DNA from 3 places in the Streptomyces sp. BRA346 genome. Region 3 is predicted to be linked to each of the others. Evidence: riboswitches for the same ligand, from Rfam matches in the RefSeq annotation. Region 3 holds a riboswitch; each other region holds the start of a gene.
What was found. Region 3 has a riboswitch for thiamine pyrophosphate ahead of thiO (glycine oxidase ThiO). Riboswitches for the same ligand answer to the same signal wherever they lie in the genome.
Positions count from the first base shown of each region.

Region 1: linked by a shared signal. The riboswitch ahead of LCH29_RS22395 (thiamine ABC transporter substrate-binding protein) and the one ahead of thiO (glycine oxidase ThiO) in region 3 are both predicted to bind thiamine pyrophosphate.
Region 2: linked by a shared signal. The riboswitch ahead of LCH29_RS02590 (cytosine permease) and the one ahead of thiO (glycine oxidase ThiO) in region 3 are both predicted to bind thiamine pyrophosphate.

Region 1 is NZ_JAIWIH010000019.1:123,521-131,007, reverse strand. It holds gene rpsB (30S ribosomal protein S2) at 1-566, shown strand, start outside; gene tsf (translation elongation factor Ts) at 666-1,502, shown strand; gene pyrH (UMP kinase) at 1,654-2,433, shown strand; gene frr (ribosome recycling factor) at 2,538-3,095, shown strand; gene LCH29_RS22405 (phosphatidate cytidylyltransferase) at 3,095-4,270, shown strand; gene rlmN (23S rRNA (adenine(2503)-C(2))-methyltransferase RlmN) at 4,353-5,459, shown strand; TPP riboswitch at 5,537-5,640, shown strand; gene LCH29_RS22395 (thiamine ABC transporter substrate-binding protein) at 5,636-6,709, shown strand; gene LCH29_RS22390 (ABC transporter permease) at 6,688-7,487, shown strand, end outside.
Region 2 is NZ_JAIWIH010000002.1:209,646-217,132, reverse strand. It holds partial or broken gene LCH29_RS02605 (pectate lyase family protein) at 1-238, opposite strand, end outside; gene LCH29_RS02600 (serine hydrolase domain-containing protein) at 311-1,765, opposite strand; gene LCH29_RS02595 (APC family permease) at 1,881-3,506, opposite strand; partial or broken gene LCH29_RS02590 (cytosine permease) at 3,651-4,172, opposite strand; TPP riboswitch at 4,164-4,257, opposite strand; gene LCH29_RS02585 (triphosphoribosyl-dephospho-CoA synthase) at 4,269-5,138, opposite strand; gene LCH29_RS02580 (IlvD/Edd family dehydratase) at 5,232-6,938, opposite strand; partial or broken gene LCH29_RS02575 (DNA-binding response regulator) at 6,999-7,139, opposite strand; gene LCH29_RS02570 (ABC transporter permease) at 7,382-7,487, shown strand, end outside.
Region 3 is NZ_JAIWIH010000006.1:160,839-168,325, reverse strand. It holds gene LCH29_RS10550 (hypothetical protein) at 1-1, opposite strand, end outside; gene metF (methylenetetrahydrofolate reductase [NAD(P)H]) at 42-959, opposite strand; gene thiE (thiamine phosphate synthase) at 1,081-1,728, opposite strand; gene LCH29_RS10535 (Rv2175c family DNA-binding protein) at 1,837-2,202, opposite strand; gene LCH29_RS10530 (NAD(P)/FAD-dependent oxidoreductase) at 2,326-3,558, opposite strand; TPP riboswitch at 3,753-3,866, shown strand; gene thiO (glycine oxidase ThiO) at 3,865-5,085, shown strand; gene thiS (sulfur carrier protein ThiS) at 5,082-5,282, shown strand; gene LCH29_RS10515 (thiazole synthase) at 5,289-6,119, shown strand; gene LCH29_RS10510 (SRPBCC domain-containing protein) at 6,176-6,646, shown strand; gene pknB (Stk1 family PASTA domain-containing Ser/Thr kinase) at 6,734-7,487, shown strand, end outside.

The sequences.
Region 1 (7,487 bases), on a different contig from region 3:
AGCTCGAGCAGATCGACTTCGAGGATGTGGCCGCCTCCGGCCTCACCAAGAAGGAGCTCCTGGTCCTCTCCCGCGAGAAGGCCAAGCTGGAGAAGACCCTCGGCGGTATCCGCGAGATGCAGAAGGTGCCGAGCGCCGTCTGGATCGTGGACACCAAGAAGGAGCACATCGCCGTCGGTGAGGCGCGCAAGCTCCGCATCCCGGTGGTCGCGATCCTCGACACCAACTGCGACCCCGACGAGGTCGACTACAAGATCCCGGGCAACGACGACGCGATCCGTTCCGTCACGCTGCTCACCCGCGTGATCGCCGACGCCGTCGCCGAGGGCCTCATCGCCCGCTCCGGCGTCGCCACCGGCGACGAGAAGGCCGACAAGGGTGCGGGCGAGCCGCTGGCCGAGTGGGAGCGCGACCTGCTCGAGGGTGAGAAGAAGGCCGACGAGCCCGAGGCCAAGCCCGCCGAGGCCGCCGCCGAGAAGCCGGCCGAGGACGCCAAGCCCGCCGAGGCTCCGGCCGAGGACGCCAAGCCCGCCGAGGCCACGGCCGCGGACGCCGAGCAGGCCTGACCACTCAGACGGTGTACAACGGCGGGGGACGGTGCGGACGGCACCGCCCCCGTCGTTCACCCGTAGAGCTTTCGACTTTCGAGAAGAGATTCACAGATCATGGCGAACTTCACCGCCGCTGACGTCAAGAAGCTCCGCGAGCTCACCGGCGCCGGCATGATGGACTGCAAGAAGGCGCTGGACGAGGCCGAGGGCAGCGTCGACAAGGCCGTCGAGATCCTTCGCGTCAAGGGCCAGAAGGGCGTGGCCAAGCGCGAGAGCCGCAGCGCCGAGAACGGTGCCGTCGTCTCCCTCATCGCCGACGACAACACCTCCGGCGTGCTGGTCGAGCTGAAGTGCGAGACCGACTTCGTGGCCAAGGGCGACAAGTTCGTCGCCGTCGCCGACGCCATCGCCGCCCACGTCGCCAAGACCGTCCCGGCCGACCTCGACGCCCTGCTCGCCTCCGAGATCGAGGCCGGCAAGACCGTCCAGGCGTTCGTGGACGAGGCCAACGCGACCCTCGGCGAGAAGATCGTCCTCGACCGTTTCGCGCAGTTCTCCGGCGGCTACGTCGCCGCGTACATGCACCGCACCAGCCCGGACCTGCCGCCGCAGGTCGGCGTCCTGGTCGAGCTGGACAAGGAGAACGCCGAGGTCGCCAAGGACGTCGCGCAGCACGTCGCCGCCTTCGCGCCGAAGTTCCTGAGCCGTGACGAGATCCCGGCCGAGACGGTCGAGAACGAGCGTCGCGTCGCCGAGGCCACCGCCCGCGAGGAGGGCAAGCCCGAGGGCGCCCTGCCGAAGATCATCGAGGGTCGCGTCACCGGCTTCTTCAAGGAGAACGTCCTGGTGGACCAGGCGTTCGCCAAGGACAACAAGAAGAGCGTCCAGAAGGTCCTGGACGAGGCCGGCGTCTCCCTGACCCGCTTCGCCCGTTTCCGCGTCGGCGTCTGAGCCGAGCAGCGAAACACCGGCGACACCGATAGGGTCGTAGGCAGCCAACCGTCAACCGGTCGGCCGCAGATGTGACGAGGAGGCCATTGCCGCAGAGGTCGTACCAGGACCCGGCAGTGGCCTTCTTCGTATGTGCACGAGGAGATCTCCAATGAATCACGGCGCGGACGCCAAACAGGCCGCCGACAAGAACGCGGACGGCCCAGCCCGACACGGCCGTTTCCTGCTGAAGCTGTCCGGCGAGGCGTTCGCCGGGGGCGGGGGACTCGGGGTCGACCCCGATGTCGTGCACGCCATCGCCCGCGAAGTCGCCGCCGTGGTGCGCGACGGCGCCGAGATCGCCATCGTGATCGGCGGCGGCAACTTCTTCCGCGGGGCCGAGCTTCAGCAGCGCGGCATGGACCGGGCACGCTCGGACTACATGGGCATGCTCGGCACCGTCATGAACTGTCTCGCCCTCCAGGACTTCCTGGAGAAGGAGGGCATCGACTCCCGCGTCCAGACGGCCATCACCATGGGCCAGGTCGCGGAGCCGTACATCCCGCTGCGCGCGGTGCGCCACCTGGAGAAGGGGCGCGTGGTGATCTTCGGTGCGGGCATGGGCATGCCGTACTTCTCGACGGACACCACCGCCGCCCAGCGCGCCCTGGAGATCGACGCCGAGGCGCTGCTCATGGGCAAGAACGGGGTGGACGGGGTCTATGACTCCGACCCCAAGCGGAACCCGGACGCGGTCAAGTTCGACGCGCTGGAGTACGGCGAGGTGATCACCCGGGACCTCAAGGTCGCCGATGCCACCGCGATCACCCTCTGCCGGGACAACAAGCTGCCGATCCTGGTTTTCGAGCTCACCGCCGAAGGAAATATCGCGCGCGCGGTGAAGGGTGAGAAGATCGGCACGCTCGTGAGTGACCAGGACTCGCGGGCCTGACGGCTCGTTCGGGGGATGGACAACGGCCTGCCGGTCGGACACCGTGCAGGAGAAGACGCACGCAGGGGCGAGGCTCTGCTTACGGATAACACCAGGAGCAAGTGGTGATCGAAGAAATCCTCCTCGAGGCCGAGGAGAAGATGGAGAAGGCCGTTGTGGTCGCCAAGGAGGACTTCGCCGCGATCCGCACCGGGCGTGCGCACCCGGCGATGTTCAACAAGATCGTGGCGGACTACTACGGTGCGCTGACGCCGATCAACCAGCTCGCGTCGTTCTCGGTGCCCGAGCCGCGCATGGCCGTGATCACCCCGTTCGACAAGAGCGCGCTGCGCAACATCGAGCAGGCGATCCGCGACTCGGACCTGGGTGTCAACCCCAGCAATGACGGCAACATCATCCGAGTGGTGTTCCCCGAGCTCACCGAGCAGCGCCGCAAGGAGTTCATCAAGGTCGCCAAGGGCAAGGGCGAGGACGCGAAGATCTCGATCCGCAGCATCCGGCGCAAGGCCAAGGAGTCGATCGACAAGCTGATCAAGGACGGCGAGGTCGGCGAGGACGAGGGCCGGCGCGCGGAGAAGGAGCTCGACGACCTCACCGCGAAGTACGTCGCGCAGGTGGATGAGCTGCTCAAGCACAAGGAAGCCGAGCTGCTCGAGGTCTGATGAACGACTCTTCCTGGGGGGCCCCACCACGCGCCGGACTCTGGGGACCGACTGATCAGGGCACCTCCCCCGGCTACGGCTGGGAGGTGCCCCCTTCTTCGGCGGGTCCCGCGCACGAGGTGGCCGAAGCGGCGCAGACTCGCCCCATGCCCACCGTGCCGCACGCAGGCGGCGAACCCGGCGACGCCGCCGGCCGCGACCGGGGGGCCGCCCGGCCGGGCGGCCCCTTGTTCCGCGATGAGCGGGAGCCGCGGCCCGGACCGGGGCAGCCCGCCGGGCAGCCGCCGACGCCCCCCGGCCCCGGCCCCGAGTCCGCCGGCAGCGCGCCCGGCAACGGCGGTGGTCAGGGCACGAAGAAGAAGAGCGCGGGCCGCGATCTGCGGGCCGCGATAGGGGTGGGCGTCGGGCTGGGCGTGATCATCGTCGCCTCGCTCTTCATCTACAAGCCGGTGTTCATCGGCGTGATAGCGGTCGCCGTGGTCGTCGGGCTGTGGGAGCTGACCTCCCGGCTGGCCGAGCGGAAGGACATCCGGGTCCCCCTGGTGCCGCTCGCCGTCGGCGGCGTCGCCATGGTCGTCGCGGGCTATGTGCGCGGGGCGCAGGGCGCGTGGGTGGCGGTGTCGCTCACGGCGCTCGCCGTGCTCGTGTGGCGGATGACCGAGCCGCCCGACAACTACCTCAGGGATGTCACGGCGGGCGTCTTCGCCGCCTTCTACGTGCCGTTCCTCGCCACCTTCGTGGCGCTCATACTGGCAGCCGAGGACGGCCCGTGGCGGGTGCTGACCTTCCTGCTGCTGACCGTGGTGAGCGACACCGGTGCATACGCGGTGGGCTGGCGCTTCGGCAAGCATCCGCTCGCACCCCGCATCAGCCCCGGCAAGACCCGCGAGGGGCTGCTGGGCGCGGTGGCGTTCGCGATGGTCGTCGGCGCGCTGTGCATGCAGTACCTCATCGAGGACGGCGTGTGGTGGCAGGGGCTGCTGCTCGGCCTCGCCGTCGCGGTCAGCGCGACCCTGGGGGACCTCGGCGAGTCCATGATCAAGCGTGACCTCGGCATCAAGGACATGGGCAAGCTGCTGCCCGGCCACGGCGGGATCATGGACCGGCTCGACTCGCTGCTGCCCACCGCTCCCGTGGTGTGGCTGCTGTTCGTGATCTTCGTGGGCGGCGGCTGAGCCGCGTAACGGATCGCACTCTCCGGGCCCCGCGCCGCCCGTGGCGCGGGGCCTTCCGCATGTCTGCGACACTGGTACGGCCATGCCTAAGCCCGGAGAACTCACTTTCGCCGTGCCGCGTGGGGCCAAGAAGCCCCCGCGGCACCTCGCCGACCTCACGCCCGCCGAGCGCCGCGAGGCCGTCGCCGCCCTCGGGGAGAAGCCCTTCCGGGCCGCTCAGGTGTCGCGCCACTACTTCGCCCGGTACACCGACGACCCCGCCCAGTGGACCGACGTACCGGCCGGCGCGCGCGAGAAGCTCGCGGCCGGGCTGCTGCCGGACCTGATGAGCGTCGTGCGGCACATCAGCTGCGACAACGACACCACCCGCAAGACCCTGTGGCGGCTCTTCGACGGCACGCTCGTGGAGTCCGTGCTGATGCGCTACCCGGACCGGGTCACCATGTGCATCAGCTCCCAGGCGGGCTGCGGCATGAACTGCCCGTTCTGCGCCACCGGCCAGGCGGGTCTGGACCGCAACCTGTCCACCGCCGAGATCGTGCACCAGATCGTCGACGGCATGCGGGCCCTGAGGGACGGAGAGATCCCCGGGGGCCCGGCCCGGCTGTCCAACATCGTCTTCATGGGCATGGGCGAGCCGCTGGCCAACTACAACCGGGTCATCGGTGCCATCCGCCGGCTCACCGACCCCGAGCCCGACGGGCTCGGTCTTTCGCAGCGCGGAATCACGGTTTCGACCGTCGGACTGGTCCCGGCGATGCTGCGGTTCGCCGACGAGGGCTTCAAGTGCCGCCTGGCGGTCTCCCTCCACGCGCCCGACGACGAGCTGCGCGACACCCTCGTCCCGGTCAACACCCGCTGGAAGGTGCGCGAGGTCCTGGACGCGGCGTGGGAGTACGCGGAGAAGTCCGGCCGACGGATCTCCATCGAGTACGCCCTGATCAAGGACATCAACGACCAGGCGTGGCGCGCCGACCTGCTCGGCCGGCTGCTCAAGGGCCACCGGGTGCACGTCAACCTCATCCCGCTCAACCCGACGCCCGGCTCCAAGTGGACGGCGTCCCGGCCCGAGGACGAGAAGGCGTTCGTGGCCGCCCTGGAGCGGCACGGGGTGCCGGTGACCGTCCGGGACACCCGGGGGCAGGAGATCGACGGGGCGTGCGGCCAGCTGGCGGCCACGGAGCGCTGAGAACCGCCGACTGATACGGCTGATACGGTGCCTTCGCACAAGCGCCGCACAACCGTCGTATCGCGGCGCACAAATGAACATTCCGACAGGGGAGCGCGACAGCGCTGAGAGTGCGGCACGGCCGCAGACCCTCCAACCTGATCCGGGTCATACCGGCGTAGGGAGTCAGCCTCACCATGAACAGCCATCTTCGGCGTGCCGTCACCGCCGCCCTCGTCGGATCCCTCGGCACCGGCGTCCTCACCGGTTGCGGCGGGGACGCGGCGGACGGCAAGGACTCCAAGACCGTCACCCTGGTCTCGCACGACTCGTTCGCGGCGTCCAAGGCCGTCCTCAAGGAGTTCACCCGCACGACCGGCTACAAGGTGCGGGTACAGGCCGGTGGTGACGCGGGGGCCGCCGTCAACCAGGCGATCCTGTCCAAGGGCCATCCGCAGGGCGATGTGTTCTTCGGCGTCGACAACACCCTCCTCTCGCGCGCGCTCGGCAACGACCTGTTCACGGCGTACGAGGCGAAGGGCCTGGACAAGGTCCCCGCGGCGTTCCAGCTCGACCGGGCGAAGCACCGCGTCACCCCGGTCGACTACGGCGACATCTGCGTCAACTACGACCGCGCCTACTTCGAGCGCAAGAAGCTCGCGCCGCCGAAGACGTTCGCCGACCTGACCAAGCCCGCGTACAAGAACCTGCTGGTCACCGAGAACGCCGCCACCTCGTCCCCCGGTCTCGCCTTCCTCCTCGGCACCGCCGCCCGCTACGGCGACCACGGCTGGCGCGACTACTGGAAGAAGCTGCGGGCCAACGGCGTCGAGGTGGTCGACGGCTGGGAGCAGGCGTACTACGACCGCTTCTCCGGTTCGGCGGGCGGCGCCAAGGGCGACAAGCCGCTCGTCGTCTCGTACGCCTCCAGCCCGCCCGCCGAGGTGGCGGACGCGAAGTCGAAGCCCGCCAAGGCCCCGACCGGGGTGGCGGACGGCACCTGCTTCCGGCAGACGGAGTTCGCCGGGCTGCTGAAGGGCGCGGGCAACACCAAGGGGGGCAAGGCGCTGCTGGACTTCCTGCTGACCAAGCGATTCCAGGAGGACGTACCGCTGAACATGTACGTCAATCCGGTGCGCGAGGGCGCCGAGCTGCCGGAGGTCTTCACCCGGTACGGGGTCAAGGTCGCCGACCCGGCCACCCTGCCCCCGCGGAAGATAGCCAAGAACCGTGAGCCCTGGGTCAAGGCATGGTCCTCGCTCGTTCTGTAGAGCCCCGCGAGAACCGTGAGAAGGGCGAGGGGAAGGCACGCGGCACCGCCCTGCGGCTCGCCCTCATGGCCGTGCCGCTCGCGTTCTTCGGCGTCTTCTTCGCGTATCCCGTGGCCGCGATCGTCACCCGCGGGCTGCGCGTCGGCGGCCGGTGGCGCCTTGAGCGGATACCCGAGGTGCTGGGCGACCCGTCCGTCCTGCACACCCTGTGGTTCACCGGCTGGCAGGCTGCCGCCTCGACCGGGCTGACGTTGGCGGTCGCGCTGCCCGGCGCGTATGTCTTCGCCCGCTTCGACTTCCCCGGCAAGGGGCTGCTGCGCGCCGTGGTGACCGTGCCGTTCGTGCTGCCGACCGTCGTCGCCGGGTCGGCGTTCCTGGGGCTGCTCGGGCGCGGCGGGCTGCTGGACGAGCTGTGGGGGATACGGCTCGACACCAGCGTCTGGGCGATCCTGCTGGCCCACGTCTTCTTCAACTACGCGGTGGTCGTCCGCACCGTCGGCGGGCTGTGGGCGCAGCTCGACCCACGCCAGGAGGAGGCCGCCCGGGTGCTCGGCGCGAGCCGCCTCGCGGCCTGGCGCCGGGTCACCCTGCCCGCGCTGGGCCCCGCCGTGGCCGCCGCCGCGCTGATGGTCTTCCTGTTCACGTTCACCTCCTTCGGCGTGATCCAGATCCTCGGCGGTCCGCGCTACGCCACCCTGGAGGTGGCCATCTACCGGCAGACCGCGCAGCTGCTCGACCTGCCGACGGCCGCGGTGCTGACCCTCGTGCAGTTCGCGGC
Region 2 (7,487 bases), on a different contig from region 3:
CACGACCCCCGTACGTGCCGTTCTGGCCGAGCGCGTTGACCGACGCGAACCCGTCGGCGACACCATCGGCCCAGACCGCGGCCACCGGGCTCGTGTCCGCCGGGCTCGTGTCCGCCGGAGAGCCGGGCCCCTGGGGGGCGAGACCGACCGTCAGGGCCACGGCCAGCGGCACCGCCCACACCACCGCGCCCGCTCCGCGCCCGCCGTTTCCTCGTATGCGCCGCCACTGGGCCGCCATGACCACACCATCCTCAGCTCGGGGGAATCGTCCGTGCGACAGTCGCCGCCGAGCGGGCAATGGTTGCCGGGTTCACCCCTGGGCGCGGCGGGGGACTCCCATCGCGGGCAGCGGCGCCGGGTGCAGCGGCGTCGTGCGCCAGCGCGCGGTGAAGGTCCGGTCGGCCCGCGAACAGGTCACGTCGAGGTGGTGCGGGGTCTCCAGGAACCCGATGTCGGCCACGAAGGTGTCCGGGTCGGTCCAGCCGCCGTTCGCCGCCGTCGGGACCCGCTGGTCCGTGCCCTCCCGAACGGTCCACCCCGAGGCGTCGAGCCGCACATCGAGCCTCGACGCGCCCTCCGCCAGGGAGAGGGTCCACCCACCGTCGCCGTCGGCGGCGACGGTCACCTCCGCCAGCGCGGGCTGGTCCGCGCAGAGGCCACCGGCCGGGGTGAAGGTCGTGGCCGCTCCGTGGTCCACCGCCGCGAACTTCTCGTACGTCGGCGGAAGTTGGAGGCCGTCGAGCCGCCGCCGCAGGGCCGCGTCGTCGTCCTCGCGGCCGTCGAGGGGCGCGGGGCCGAACGCCGGGAGCAGATGCCGCCATACGAGGTCCAGCACCGCCTGCATCCCCTCGGTGTCCGCGGTCATGGCGACCACCGCGTCGTGTTCGGGCAGCACCAGGCAGAACTGCCCGTACGCCCCGTCGCCCCGGTAGCCGTGGCGGGACCGCCAGAACTGGAACCCGTATCCCTGCTGCCAGTCGGGCTTGGTGCCCGTGCCGTCGTCGTTGGTGATGTGCACCCGGGTCGCCTCGGCCACCCAGGAGGCGGGCAGCAGTTGGCGGCCCTCCCAGACCCCGTCGCCCAGATACAGCAGGCCCAGCCGGGCGAGGGCGTCCGTGGTGGCGAACATGCCGCTGAAACCGAGGTCACGGCCGGGCGGACGCTGGAGCCAGGCCGTCTCCTCGATCCCCAGCGGGTCGAACAGCCGCGGCCGCAGATAGTCCGTGAGCGACTGCCCGGTCACGCGCTGGACGATCGCGGCGAGGCTGTACGTGGCGGGCTGGTTGTAGGCGAAGACGGTACCGGGGTCGCGGTCGGGCGGGGTCAGCAGGAAACCGCGGACGGGCTCGGCCGGGTCGCGGGCGAACGCCTGCTCCCGGGTCTCGGTCAGATGGCCGCTGGCCATGGACGCGACGTGCCGGACGAGCATGGCCCGGCTGCGGGGGTCGGTGATGTCGGCGTCGAACTCGGGGAAGTAGGACAGCACCGTGTCGTCGAGGCTCATCAGCCCCTCGGCCACCGCGAATCCGGCCGCCGTCGCCGTGAAGCTCTTGCTGATGGAGTAGAGCAGATGCGGCCGGTCCGGGGTGTACGGCGCCCACCAGCCGGAGGCGACCACCTGCCCGTGGCGCACGATCATCAGGCTGTGCGGCTCGATGCCGGGCGCCGCCTCCAGCGCGTCGAGGAACGCGCCGACACCGCGCGCGTCCACCCCCTTCGCTGCGGGTGTGCTCTCGGGGAGGGGTCGCGCACTCCGAGCACTCATCGCGTCTCAATCCTCCGTATGCGGTGGGTCGTACACGGCCGGTGGGCTTTCGATCATCGGTGAAGGAGCAGCGCCGCGCCAGGGGATTTCCGGCTGTGCCTGCGGCGGCAGGTGCTCACACCGCCTGGGCCGCCGGCGGCGCGTCCGCGGCGCCCGTCCTGAGGTGCGCGGCGCCCGAGCGCACCGCCCACCCGAACACGCCGAACGCGAGAGCGCCCACCGCGATCGTGTCGTACGGCGCCGGAAGACGGCCGGAACCGCCGAAGGTGCCGAGCCACGACAGCAGCGTCAGCGCGGCGAGGTGGGACACCAGCCAGGCACCGTGCCGCAGCTCGCCGAGCGCGGGGAGTCCGTTTTCGGTGCCGCGCCGCTGGAGCAGGAAGAGCGGGACGCCGACCAGGACGAGGGGCAGCGCGAGCCGCAGGTCGTCCCAGCCGGACCAGAACACGAACTCGCTGGCCACGACGAAGCTGAGCGGTGCGATCCAGCGCACCCCCGGCACCTGCCCTTCCGCCCGGGGCACTCCCCGCTCCCGGTCGTGCGCCCGGAACACCGCGACGGCCACCGCCGAGGCCGCGTAGATGAGCAGATACATGTCGCCCATCACGCTCACGATGTCCTGCCAGCCGCCGAACGGCAGCATGAAGACGACGATGACCGCGAGGTTGAGCAGCAGCGCGCGGTGCGCCATGCCGGACGCGGGGTCGATGCGCATGAAGAAGCGGGGCAGCAGCCCGTTCTTGGCGAGGGCGTAGGTGTGCCGGGCGTTGATCGCCACGCCCACGTAGGCGGAGCCGCCCGGGGAGATCACGGCGTCCGCGTACAGCAGCGTGGCCAGCCAGTGCAGATTGAGGATGAGGGCGAGCTGACCGAAGGGCGACTCGAAGTTGACGCCCTGCCAGCCGTCGCCCAGCGCGGAGTCCGGCACCGTGTACAGGAACGCGAGCTGGAGCCCGAGGTAGACCAGCACGGCGAGGCCGATGCCGGTGAGCACCGCGGCCGGGACGGAACGGCGCGGATTGCGGGCCTCGCCGGAGAAGTCCAGCGGCGCCTGGAACCCGTTGACGGAGTACACGATGCCGCCGCCGGCGAGGGCGGTGAGGCAGGCCGCGTAGCCGTACGGTGCGAAACCGCCGTGTTCGGTGAGGCGCCCGGAGTGGGTGCCCGACAGGAACAGGGCGATCACGGTGACCACGGGGACGACGACCTTGAACACCGACACCAGGTTGTTGAGCCGGGCGAATATCCGCACGGCGAACCAGTTCAGCGCGGTGAGCACGACGCTCAGCGCGACGGCCACGCCGAGTCCCGGGAGGGTGAGGCGGCCGCTGTCGTAGAGCCCCGGCAGATAGTGCGCGGCGTACTGCATGATCGCGCTGATTTCCGCGGCCGTACCGCCGACGGACAGCACGACGGACCAGCCGACCATCGTGCCGACCAGCCGCCCGCTCGCGTACAGCGGCCACCGCACGGTGCCGCCGCCCTCCGGGCGGGTGGCGCCCAGCTCCACCATCACCAGGGCGATCAGGGCGCACAGCACACCCGCCGCGATCCAGGACAGCAGCGCGGCGGGCCCGGCGGTCTGGGCGGCGTACAGGGCCGCGAACAGCCAGCCGGAGCCGAGGATGTTGGAGAACCCGATCGCGGTCAGGCCCCAGAAGCCGAGGTCCTTGTGGAGTCTGCGTTCCTCGGCGAGCACCGCCGGGGCGGCGATGGACTCCGCTGGCTGGTTCTGCGGCACGTGGCACGTCTCCTCGGGGGTGCGGGATTCAACAGGAGCCCAGGGTGCCACGCCCGCCGCGGAGCGCGGTCGCCGGATGCCGTGTGACGTGCGGATACGGGCGAAAACGCCCGTGTCTCACCGGGTCGTACGGCGGCGCATCCTGAGCGGGCCGTAGACGAGGAGCGCCGCGAGGAAGGCGGCGTAGTACGCGAGGTACGGCAGCCCGCACAGCCGGGCCAGCGCGTCACCGCCGAACAGGCCGATGAGGGCGTCCCAGGCGACGGACGACAGCCACTGGAGGACGCCGGGCACGGTGACGGCCCGGCCGAACGCCAGCCGCGCGAGGGGCAGCTGCCCAGCGCCGGTCAGACTGCCCCAGGCGCCCAGGTACGCGGTGCGCACGGCACCGATGAGGGTGCCCAGGACGACGGCGGCCAGCGCGGTGGCGAAGTCCAGGCCGAGGGAGATGCCGACGGTGCCGGTGAACACGCCGGTCATGGTCAGGTTCGGGGCGAACCACACGGTGAACAGGCGCCCCGGCCCGCCGTAGCGGTGGTTTTCCGGAACCGGCGCGATACCGCGCGCCTCGACGCGCAGATCGCCGGGCGCGGTGGGCATCCGCCCGTCGAAGACGGATTCCGCGCCGGTGGTCGCCGGGTCGGTGGCAGCATGCGGCATCGGCATCGATGACATCCCTCCGCCAGTGCTAACTGGTTCAGGTTCGACGGGTGTGATCTCAGCCCCGTGCGGGGCACCCCGTGTCGGTGGAGCGACCTCAGGCTAACCCTTCGCCCCGTGGCCCCGGGGGCGGGCCCGGGCCGGGAGCGCGTCCAGGAACAGCGCCCCGGCCAGCAGCGCGGCACTCCCCCGGGGCGCGATGCCCTGGGCGCGCAGCTCGGCGTCGAGGGCGGCGAGGGCGTCGGCGCCCCGCTCCGTCGCGGCGCCGCCCGCCTCCAACACACCGCGCGCCCCGTCCTGCACCCGCCGCAGGGCGGGCGGCCCCGCCTGGTACAGCGGCCCGGTGTCCTGGAGTGTGCTCATCACGGTGAGCAGCGCGTCGAGCCGGGCCTGTGTCTCGGTGGCGCCCGCGGTCCGCGCCGCGGACAGGGCGTCCAGGGCGCGGCGTACGTGCGGGAACGCGGCCCGCGCCTCACCGCGCGCGCCCGCCGCCCCGTAAGTGGCGGACACCTGCGAGCCCGCCGAGGCCTTGCGCGGGGCGCCACGGTCGGCGTGGGCGGCGAGCTGCCGGGCGGTGGCGGTCAGATCCCCGGGGGCGGCGCCGGGTTCCAGGGCGGCGGCCGCCACCAGCAGCCCCAGCACCCACAGCGCCCCGTGGTGCAGACGGCCGGTGACCGGGCCGCCACCGGCCCGCGCCATGGTCCACTCGGCGCAGCGGCCGATGGCGCCCAGCTCCTCGCGGAGCGCACGCGTCGGCTCGCCGGGGCGCCGGGCGGCGGCGGCCATGGCCGCGAACCCGGGTGCCAGCGACTTGGCCGACCAGCGCAGGGCGAGCAGATCGGTGCCGGTGGCGCGGGCCTGGAGGTCGCGGGTGTCCGCGAGGCCCGGTTTGGGGGTCAGCTCCGCCTGGGAGATCAGGGCTCGTACGGCGGTCTGCGCCAGTGCGTCGTCCGTGGAGCGCGTCGTGGGCATGCCCGGAGAGTAGGGGGCGAACCTTTCCCGGGCCTGGGTCGTTCCTGTGACCCCGCTGTGGGCGTCACGTCCGCCCCCGCTGTGGGCGTCACGTCAGTGCGATTCGCGGGCGACGAAGGATCCGCGGGTGCCGGTGAGGAAGTCCAGTCCGGCGCCGCGGTCGGCCTGTTCGACGTGGTCGCGGTAGATCTGCTCCCATCCGCCGGTGGCCGGTGGCGCGGCGGCGGTCACCGGTTGCCGTGCGGCGAGTTCCTCGTCGGGGACGTCCAGCCTCAGCAGGCGCCGCTCGACGTCCAGCTCTATCCAGTCGCCGGTCCGTACCAGCCCGAGCGGGCCGCCCGCCGCCGACTCGGGCGCGATGTGCAGGACGACGGTGCCGAAGGCGGTTCCGCTCATCCGCGCGTCGCTGATCCGCACCATGTCCCGCACTCCGGCCCGGAGCACCGCGGGCGGCAGGGGCATGTTTCCCACCTCGGGCATGCCGGGGTAGCCGCGCGGTCCGCAGCCGCGCAGGACCAGCACATCCGACGCGTCGACGTCCAGGTCCGGGTCGTCGATCCGGGTACGGAAGTCCTCGATCCCGTCGAACACCACGGCGCGGCCCCGGTGGCTGAGCAGCTCCGGTGTCGCGGCGGCGGGCTTGATGACGGCTCCGTCGGGACAGAGGTTGCCGCGCAGCACGGCGAGCCCGGCCCGGTGGGCGATCGGCTCGTCCGCGGTGCGGATGACGGTGGTGTCGGTACTGGACAGGCCGGACAGCTGCTCGGTGAGGGGGCGGCCGGAGACGGTGAGCGCCGGTTCCAGGTGGTCCCTGATCTCCCCGAGGACGGCGTCCAGGCCACCGGCGCGGTGGAAGTCCTCCATGAGGTGGGATCCGGCGGGCTGCACATCGGCGAGCAGGGGGATCCCGCGGCCCGCGCGGTCGATGTCGTCCAGGCCGAAGTCCGCCCCGACCCGGCGGGCGAGGGCCAGCAGATGGACGACCGCGTTGGTGGAGCCGCCGATGGCGGCCACCGCGCGCACCGCGTTCCGCAGCGCCTCCGCGGTCAGGACGGCGCTGGGCCGCAGGTCCTCGCGCACCATGTCGACGATGCGGTTGCCCGCGGCGTGGGACAGCTCCAGCAGCCGGCTGTCGGGGGCGGGGAGCCCCGCGTTGCCGGGCAGGGTCATGCCCAGCGCCTCGGCGGCACAGGCCATGGTGGACGCCGTGCCCATGGTGTTGCAGTGTCCCCGGCTGCGGATCATCGCCGACTCGGCGCGGCGCAGCTCGGAGCGGTCCATGCGGCCCGCCCGCACCTCCTCGCTCAGCTCCCACACCCCGGTGCCACAGCCCAGCGGGCGGCCCTTCCACGCGCCGTTCAGCATGGGGCCGCCGGTGACCATCAGGGTGGGCAGGTCGACCGACGCGGCGCCCAGCAGCAGGGACGGTACGGTCTTGTCGCAGCCGCCGAGCAGGACCACGCCGTCGACGGGGTTGGCCCGGATGAGTTCCTCGGTCACCATCGCGGCGAGGTCGCGGAAGAACATCGCGGTCGGTCGCAGCAGGGTCTCCCCCAGCGACGGCACCGGAAGCTCCAGCGGCACCCCGCCGGACTCCCACACGCCCCGTTTCACATGGTCGGCTATTTCGCGGAAGTGGCTGTTGCAGGGGGTGAGTTCGGACCAGGTGTTGCAGATGACGATCTGCGGTCGTCCGTCGAAGGCGTGGTCGGGGAGGCCGCGCCGCATCCAGGCACGGTGGATGAACGCGTCGCGGGAGTCACCCTCGTACCACTGCCGCGACCGGTGCGTGCCACTCATACGAACCTTCCGATCTCTTCGACGACCGTGCGGGGGAACGCTGCCCACCCCGGGTGGGTTTCAGGCCCGGCGCCGGGCCTCGTCCAGATAGTGGAGCACGGCGGCCACGCGCCGCTCGGTGCGGTCGGTGGGGGCCAGTCCGAGCTTGGCGAAGATGTTGCGGATGTGCTTGTGGACGGCGCCTTCGGTGACCACGAGCCGCCGACGGGGTCCGCGACGGCGGCCCGCAGCCGCCGCGGACCGGGCTCCGGGACGAGGATTTCCGGGCCCCACCGGGACAGCCGGGCGCGTTCCCGGGCGCTGGTGCTGACCCCGGAGGCGCGGGGCGTCCTCGACCTGGATGTGCGCGACGGCAGCCTGGCGAGGCTGACGGGCGCCACCGTCGCCGTCTCCACCGATGCCGCCGGGTCGCGCGGCGCACCCGGGGCGGCGAGGTGGAGCTGGTGCTCGGCGACGGCGCCCGGGTCACCGCCCGGGTGGTGGCCACGTACGCGCGCGGCCTCGGCTTCGGGCCCGTGGTGCTCTCCAGGGACCTGGCCACCGGACACA
Region 3 (7,487 bases):
TGCCCGCCCCTCTCAGTGCGGCTGCCCCTTGGCCGCCGTCATCAGGACCGCTGGTGCAGTCCCAGATTCTTGTAGATTTCCAGCGTCGCCGTGGAGTGGTTCAGGGTAATGAAGTGAAGCCCGGGGATCTCCTCGGCCATCAACCGCGAACACAGCTCCGTCGCGTAGTCGATCCCGATCGAGCGTACAGCCGCCGCGTCGTCCTTGACCGCCAGGATGCGTTCGGCCAGCTCCGGCGGGAAGGCGGCGTTGCTGAGCTGCGCGAACCGCTCGATCTGCTTGACGTTTGTGACCGGCATGATCTCAGGGATGATCGGTGTCGTACAGCCCGAGGCCGCGACCCGGTCGCGCAGCCGCAGGTAGTCCTCCGGATAGAAGAACATCTGAGTGATCGCGAAGTCGGCGCCCGCGCGGCACTTGTCGACGAAGTGACGGATGTCGGTGTCCCAGTCCGTCGAGCGCGGGTGCATCTCGGGGAAGGCGGCGACGCCGACGCAGAAGTCGCCCGACTCCTTGATCAGGCGGACCAGCTCGGCGGCGTAGGTGATGCCGTCGGGGTGTCTGACCCACTCGCCCATGGGGTCGCCGGGCGGGTCGCCGCGCAGGGCGAGCATGTTCCGGATCCCGGCGTCGGCGTACTGGCCGATGATGTTGCGCAGGTCGGCGAGGGAGTGGTTGACCGCGGTCAGGTGGGCGACGGGGGTCAGGGTGGTGTCGGTCGCGATCTGCTCGGTGGCACGGACGGTGCCCTCACGGGAGGAGCCGCCCGCGCCGTAGGTCACGGAGACGAAGGTCGGTGAGACGGCCTCCAGTCGGCGGATGGCGTTCCACAGAGTGTGCTGCCCCTTGTCCGTTTTGGGGGCGAAGAATTCGAAGGAATACGACTGCTCGCCCGAAGCGAGCAGGTCACGCACGGTAAGGGCTCGATCAGTCCTGGTGGAAGCGGTGCCTAGGGCCATACGGGAAGGTTAGCCAGCAGGCTGGTCGGCGCCCACCCGGCGACGTGGTTATGGGGGTTTTGCGAGGCTCCTGTCCGCAATGCGGACAGGATGATCGAGCCGGGCTCAACCCCGACACTTGCTAGACATCTGCTGCTCGCACGCGCTTCGCCAGGGATTCCGTGGCCGCCGCCGGGTCCTCGGCCTCGGTGATGGCCCGCACCACGACGATCCGGCGCGCTCCCGCCTCCAGCACCTGGTCCAGGTTGGACGCGTCGATGCCGCCGATCGCGAACCAGGGCCGGGCCGGGCGCCTCGCTGCGGCGTGACGGACCAGGGAGAGACCGGGGGCGTGGCGTCCCGGCTTGGTGGGGGTGGGCCAGCAGGGGCCGGTGCAGAAGTAGTCCACGCCGGGCTCGGCGAGGGCCGCGTCCACCTCGGCCTCCGCGTGCGTGGAGCGCCCGATCAGCGGGCCGTCGCCGAGGATGGCGCGGGCCGCCGGGACGGGCAGGTCGCCCTGGCCCAGGTGGAGCACGCCGGCACCGGCGGCGTGGGCGACGTCCGCCCGGTCGTTGACGGCGAGCAGCTTGCCGTGGCGGCGGCAGGCGTCGGCGAAGACGGCGAGGTGATCCAGCTCCTCGGCGGCCTCCATGCCCTTCTCCCGCAGCTGGACGATGTCCACCCCGGCCGCCAGCACGGCATCCAGGAACTCCGGCAGGTCGCCCTGGCGCTTGCGCGCGTCGGTGCACAGGTAGAGGCGGGCGTCGGCCAGCTGCTCGCGTGCGGTCATGGGTGGGTTTCCCCCCGGATCGTGCGGCGTACGGGCAGGGTCGGCCCCGCCCGTACGCCTGGTGGTTCAGAAGTGGATCAGAAGTGGTTCGGAGAACGGCGGGCGACGTCAGACGGCGAGCGCCTGCGCGCGCCGCTTCACTTCCGTGCCGCGATTCTCGCGCAGCGCCTGGGCCGGGGTGCCCGGCAGGCTCGGGTCAGGGGTGAAGAGCCACTCCAGCATCTCCTCGTCGCTGAAGCCGTCGTCCTTGAGCAGTGTCAAGGTCCCCACGAGGCCCTTGACGACCTTGCCGTCACCGATGAAGTCGTCGGGCACCTGGAGCACCCGGTTCTCGCCACGGCGCACCGCGATCAGCTGGCCCTCCTTGACCAACTGCCTCACGCGGGTCACCTCGACGCCGAGCCGGTCGGCGACGTCGGGGAGGGTGAGCCAGGCGGGGACGAGAGCATCGATCTTTGCGTCAATCTCGGTCACAGAACAAGCCTGCCATCTGGGACTGACAGTGGGTAGCCGGGCGTCCGCCGTGCGGGCCGCCGGATGCGGGGCCCGCACGGCGGACGCCCGGCCCCGCCCCCTGCTCACGGGGGTACCGGCGGGTCACAGAACGGCCGACTTCAGCGGCACCGACGGATCCGTGGCCCGGGTCCGGTCCAGCCGGGCGCCGCGTTCGATCAGCTTGCGGCCCTGGGCCAGATCGCGCGGACGGCCGACCGCCAGCAGGGCGACCAGGGCCCCGTCCCGCAGCCAGCACACCGACCAGGCGGCGCCGTCCGGGTCGCCCCGCCAGACCAGTTCGTCGGCGTCCGAGTGGTGCCCCGCGTACTGCACGAACCTCCCGAACTGCTCGGACCAGAAGTACGGCACCGGGTCGTAGACCTGGCCGGGGAAGTGCGCGGTCCGGCTGCCGACCACGTTGGCGGCGACCGTCCGCGGCCCCTGGAGCGCGTTGTCCCAGTGGTGCACCAGCAGCCGGGTCCCGTAGCGGGCGGACGGGAAGGACGCGCAGTCGCCGACGGCGTACACGTCGGGCGCCGAGGTGCGCAGCCCCGCGTCGGCGGCGATGGACCGGTCCTCGGCGAGTTCGACGCCCGAACCGGCCAGCCAGCCGGTCGCGGGCCGGGCGCCGATGCCGACGACCACCGCACCGGCCCGCAGCCGGGTGCCGTCGCCGAGCTGGAGCCCGTTTTGGTCGAGCGCGGTGACCCGGGCGCCGGTGACCAGGGTGGCGCCGTAGTCCGCGTACCAGCCGGTCATGTGGGCGGCGACCTCCGCCGGGAGGGCGCCCGCCAGCGGCCGGTCCGCGGCCTCGACGACCGTCACCGTGCAGCCCGCCTCGCGGGCCGCGGTCGCGAACTCCGCGCCGATCCAGCCCGCCCCCACCACCACGATCTCCTGCTGCGCGGCGAGCACCGGGCGCAGCCGTTCGGCGTCGTCCAGGGTGCGCAGCAGATGGACGCCGGGCACGCCCTCGCTGCCGGGCAGGGCGACCGGCTCGGCGCCGGTGGCGATCACCAGGACGTCGTACGGGACCGGGCCGGACCCGGTCTCGACCGTGCGCCCGTCCGTGTCCAGCCCGGTCACCGGGACGCCGAGGCGCAGCTCGATGCCGAGCGCGGCGAAGTCCACGTCGAACGCGGACCCTTCGGCCTTGCCGAGCAGCACGGCCTTGGACAGCGGCGGCCGGTCGTACGGCTGATGGGGCTCGGCTCCCAACAGCAGGATCTCCCCGGTCCAGCCCTGCTCCCGCAGCGCCACCGCGGTCTGCACCCCCGCCATCCCAGCGCCGACGATCACCACCCGCTGTCCGCCGCCACCCGCCGAGGACGCCATCGTCTTCGTCGTCTCATCGCTCACACGATCACTGTATTGCGGCAGGTGGGGCGGACCGGAGAGCGCACGACGAGATCTCGGGCACAGCCCGACGGACCGGACGGCCCGTCGTACCGGGGCGCGGGGCTTCGTGCCCGGCACCGCCCGGGACGCTCCCTTCCGGGCGATTCGGGGCGCGTACTAGGGTGGCGGGACAGAGCACTCGCGGGAGCCCGGGCGCACCGGGCTGAGAGGGAGGCTGGCGCGGCCTCCGACCGTACGAACCTGATCCGGGTCATGCCGGCGAAGGGAGGGGGCGACCAGCCCATGCACACCCCACATGAAACGCCTCAAGGCAACGCCGCACCGTACGACGTCCTCGTCATCGGCGGCGGCATCATCGGCCTGGTCACGGCCTGGCGGGCGGCCCAGCGGGGCCTGCGCACCGCCGTCGTCGACCCGGCGCCCGGCGGCGGGGCCGCCCGGGTCGCGGCCGGGATGCTGGCGGCCGTCACCGAGCTGCACTACGGCGAGCAGACCCTGCTCGGGCTGAACCTGGCCTCGGCGCGCCGCTACCCGTCCTTCGTGCCGGAGCTGGAGCAGGCGAGCGGCCATGACCTGGCCTTCCGTACCTGCGGGACGCTCTCGGTCGCGCTCGACGCGGACGACCGGGCCCATCTGCGCGAGCTGCACGGCTTCCAGCAGCGGCTGGGACTGGACGCACAGTGGCTCACGGGGCGCGAATGCAGGCGCCTGGAGCCGATGCTCGCGCCGGGCGTACGCGGGGGCCTGCGCGTCGACGGCGATCACCAGGTCGACCCGCGGCGGCTGGCGGCGGCGCTGCTGGCGGCGTGCGAACGCGCCGGGGTGGTCCTCCACCGCGTCCGCGCCGAGCGGCTGCTGCTGAACGGCGACGGCGACCGCGCCACCGGGGCCGAGCTGGCCGACGGCGCGCGCACCCGGCTGACCGCCGGGCAGACCGTACTGGCCGCGGGCAGCCTCAGCGGGCGGCTCCCCGGCGTGCCCGAGGAGGTCCTGCCGCCCGTGCGCCCCGTCAAGGGCCAGGTCCTGCGGCTGTCGGTGCCCGGCCCGTACGCGCCCTTCCTGTCCCGGACCGTGCGGGCCGTGGTGCGCGGCGGGCACGTCTACCTCGTCCCGCGCGAGAACGGCGAGCTGGTCGTCGGCGCGACGACGGAGGAGCTGGGCTGGGACACCACCGTCACCGCGGGCGGGGTGTACGAGCTGCTGCGCGACGCCCACGAGCTGGTGCCCGGCATCACCGAACTGCCGCTCGTCGAGACCCTGGCCGGGCTGCGCCCCGGCTCCCCCGACAACGCCCCGCTGCTCGGCCCGACCGAGCTGCCCGGCCTCCAGCTGGCCACCGGCCACTACCGCAACGGCGTCCTGCTCACCCCGATCACCGGCGACGTCATGGCCGAGGCCCTGGCGAGCGGCGAACTGCCGCCCGAGGCGCGGCCGTTCTCCCCGCGGCGCTTCGCGGCGACCCCGCCTCTCCCCACCGCAGCAGTACAGGAGCACACCGCATGACCGTGACCGTGAACGGCGAGCCCCGCGAGCTGCCCGACGGCACCACTCTCGACGGGGTCGTCGCGACCCTCACCCAGGCGCCCTCGGGCGTCGCCGCGGCCGTCAACGAGACGGTCGTCCCGCGCGGCCAGTGGCCCGCGACCCCGCTCGGCGACGGCGATCGCGTCGAGGTCCTCACCGCGGTCCAAGGAGGCTGAACCCCCATGTCCCACGCCACGACGCTGGATCAGGTCCTCACCGACGCCGATCCGCTCACCATCGCCGGTACGACCTTCGGCTCCCGCCTGATCATGGGAACCGGCGGCGCGCCCAGCCTGGACATCCTGGAACGCTCGCTGATCGCCTCCGGCACCGAGCTGACCACGGTCGCGATGCGCCGCCTCGACCCCACGGTGCAGGGCTCGGTGCTGTCCGTACTGAACCGGCACGGCATCCGCCCGCTGCCCAACACCGCGGGCTGTTTCACCGCCGGTGAGGCCGTGCTGACCGCCCGGCTCGCCCGCGAGGCGCTGGGCACCGACTGGGTGAAGCTGGAGGTCGTCGCCGACGAGCGCACCCTGCTCCCCGACCCCATCGAGACGCTGGACGCCGCCGAGACCCTGGTGGACGACGGCTTCACGGTCCTGCCGTACACCAACGACGACCCGGTTCTGGCCCGCAAGCTGGAGGACGTCGGCTGCGCCGCGATCATGCCGCTGGGCTCGCCGATCGGCTCCGGCCTCGGCATCCGCAACCCGCACAACTTCCAGCTGATCACCGAGCACGCCGGAGTCCCGGTGATCCTCGACGCGGGCGCGGGCACGGCGTCCGACGCGGCGCTCGCCATGGAGCTGGGGTGCGCGGCCGTCATGCTGGCCTCGGCCGTGACGCGCGCCCAGGAGCCGGTGCTGATGGCCGGGGCGATGCGGCACGCGGTCGCCGCGGGGCGGCTGGCGCACCGGGCGGGCCGCATCCCCCGCCGCCACTTCGCCGAGGCGTCGTCCCCGGCCGAGGGGCTGGCCGCGCTCGACCCGGAGCGGCCCGCGTTCGCGTGACGCGGCCGTACGGAGTGGTACGGGGCGGCCTACCGTGGAATGCGGAGGTGGTCGCCGTGAGGGAGCCGACAGCCGTGACCGTGGCCGACCGGATCGAGCGCGAGGCGTACGTCCCCGCCCCCATCGACCGGGTCTGGCGGGTGCTGACCACGCCGGAGCACATCCGCACCTGGTACGCCCCCGGCGGCTGCGAGATCGACCCGCGTCCCGGCGGCACCGTCCGCTTCCGCTGGGACGAGCACGGGGAGTTCCACGGCCGGGTCGAGCGCGCGGTCCCCGACGCACTCTTCCGCTTCCGGCTGGCCCACGCCCCCGACCGCGCCCCGCTCGGCCCCGGCCAGTCCACCGTGGTCGAATTCACGCTCTCCCCGGAGGGCGCGGGCACCCGCCTCCGCCTCGCCGAGACCGGCATCCGCGCGCTCGACCTCCCGGACGAGGCCAAGGCCAAGCACGCCGAGTACGCCGCCCTGGCCTGGACCTCCGCCCTGGAGGAGCTGGCCGCCCTGGCCGCGGCCTCGCACAACTGAGGCACAGGTCACCGTTGTGTCGCAGTCCGCACCGGAGATGGGGCGGGCGGCCCGACGCGGCGCTGACGGCTCGTAGACTGCGTTCTCGTGGATACGACGCTCCAGGACCCCCTCGTCGGGCAGGTGCTCGACGGCCGCTACCGCGTTGAGGCGCGCATCGCCGTGGGCGGGATGGCGACGGTCTACCGGGCCGTCGACACGCGGCTCGACCGCGTCCTCGCCCTGAAGGTGATGCACCAGAGCCTCGCCTCGGACGCCGCCTTCGTGGACCGCTTCATCCGCGAGGCCAAGTCCGTCGCCAGACTCGCGCACGCCAACGTGGTGGGCGTCTACGACCAGGGCACCGACGGCGCCCACGTCTACCTGGCCATGGAGTACGTCGCCGGGTGCACCCTGCGCGACGTGCTGCGCGAGCGCGGCGCCCTCCAGCCCCGTGCCGCGCTGGACATCCTGGAACCGGTGCTCGCCGCGCTCGGCGCCGCCCACCGCGCGGGCTTCGTCCACCGCGACATGAAGCCGGAGAACGTCCTGATCGGCGACGACGGCCGGGTCAAGGTCGCCGACTTCGGCCTGGTCAGGGCCGTGGACACCAACACCAGCGCGTCCACCGGATCCGTCCTGGGCACCGTGTCCTACCTCGCGCCCGAGCAGATCGAGCACGGTACGGCCGACACCCGCGCCGATGTCTACGCGTGCGGCGTCGTCCTGTACGAGATGCTCACCGGCTCCAAGCCGCACGGCGGCAGCACCCCGGCGCAGGTCCTCTACCAGCATCTCCACGAGGACGTCCCGCCGCCGTCCGCCGCCGCGCCCGAGGTCGCGCCGGAGCTGGACGGACTGG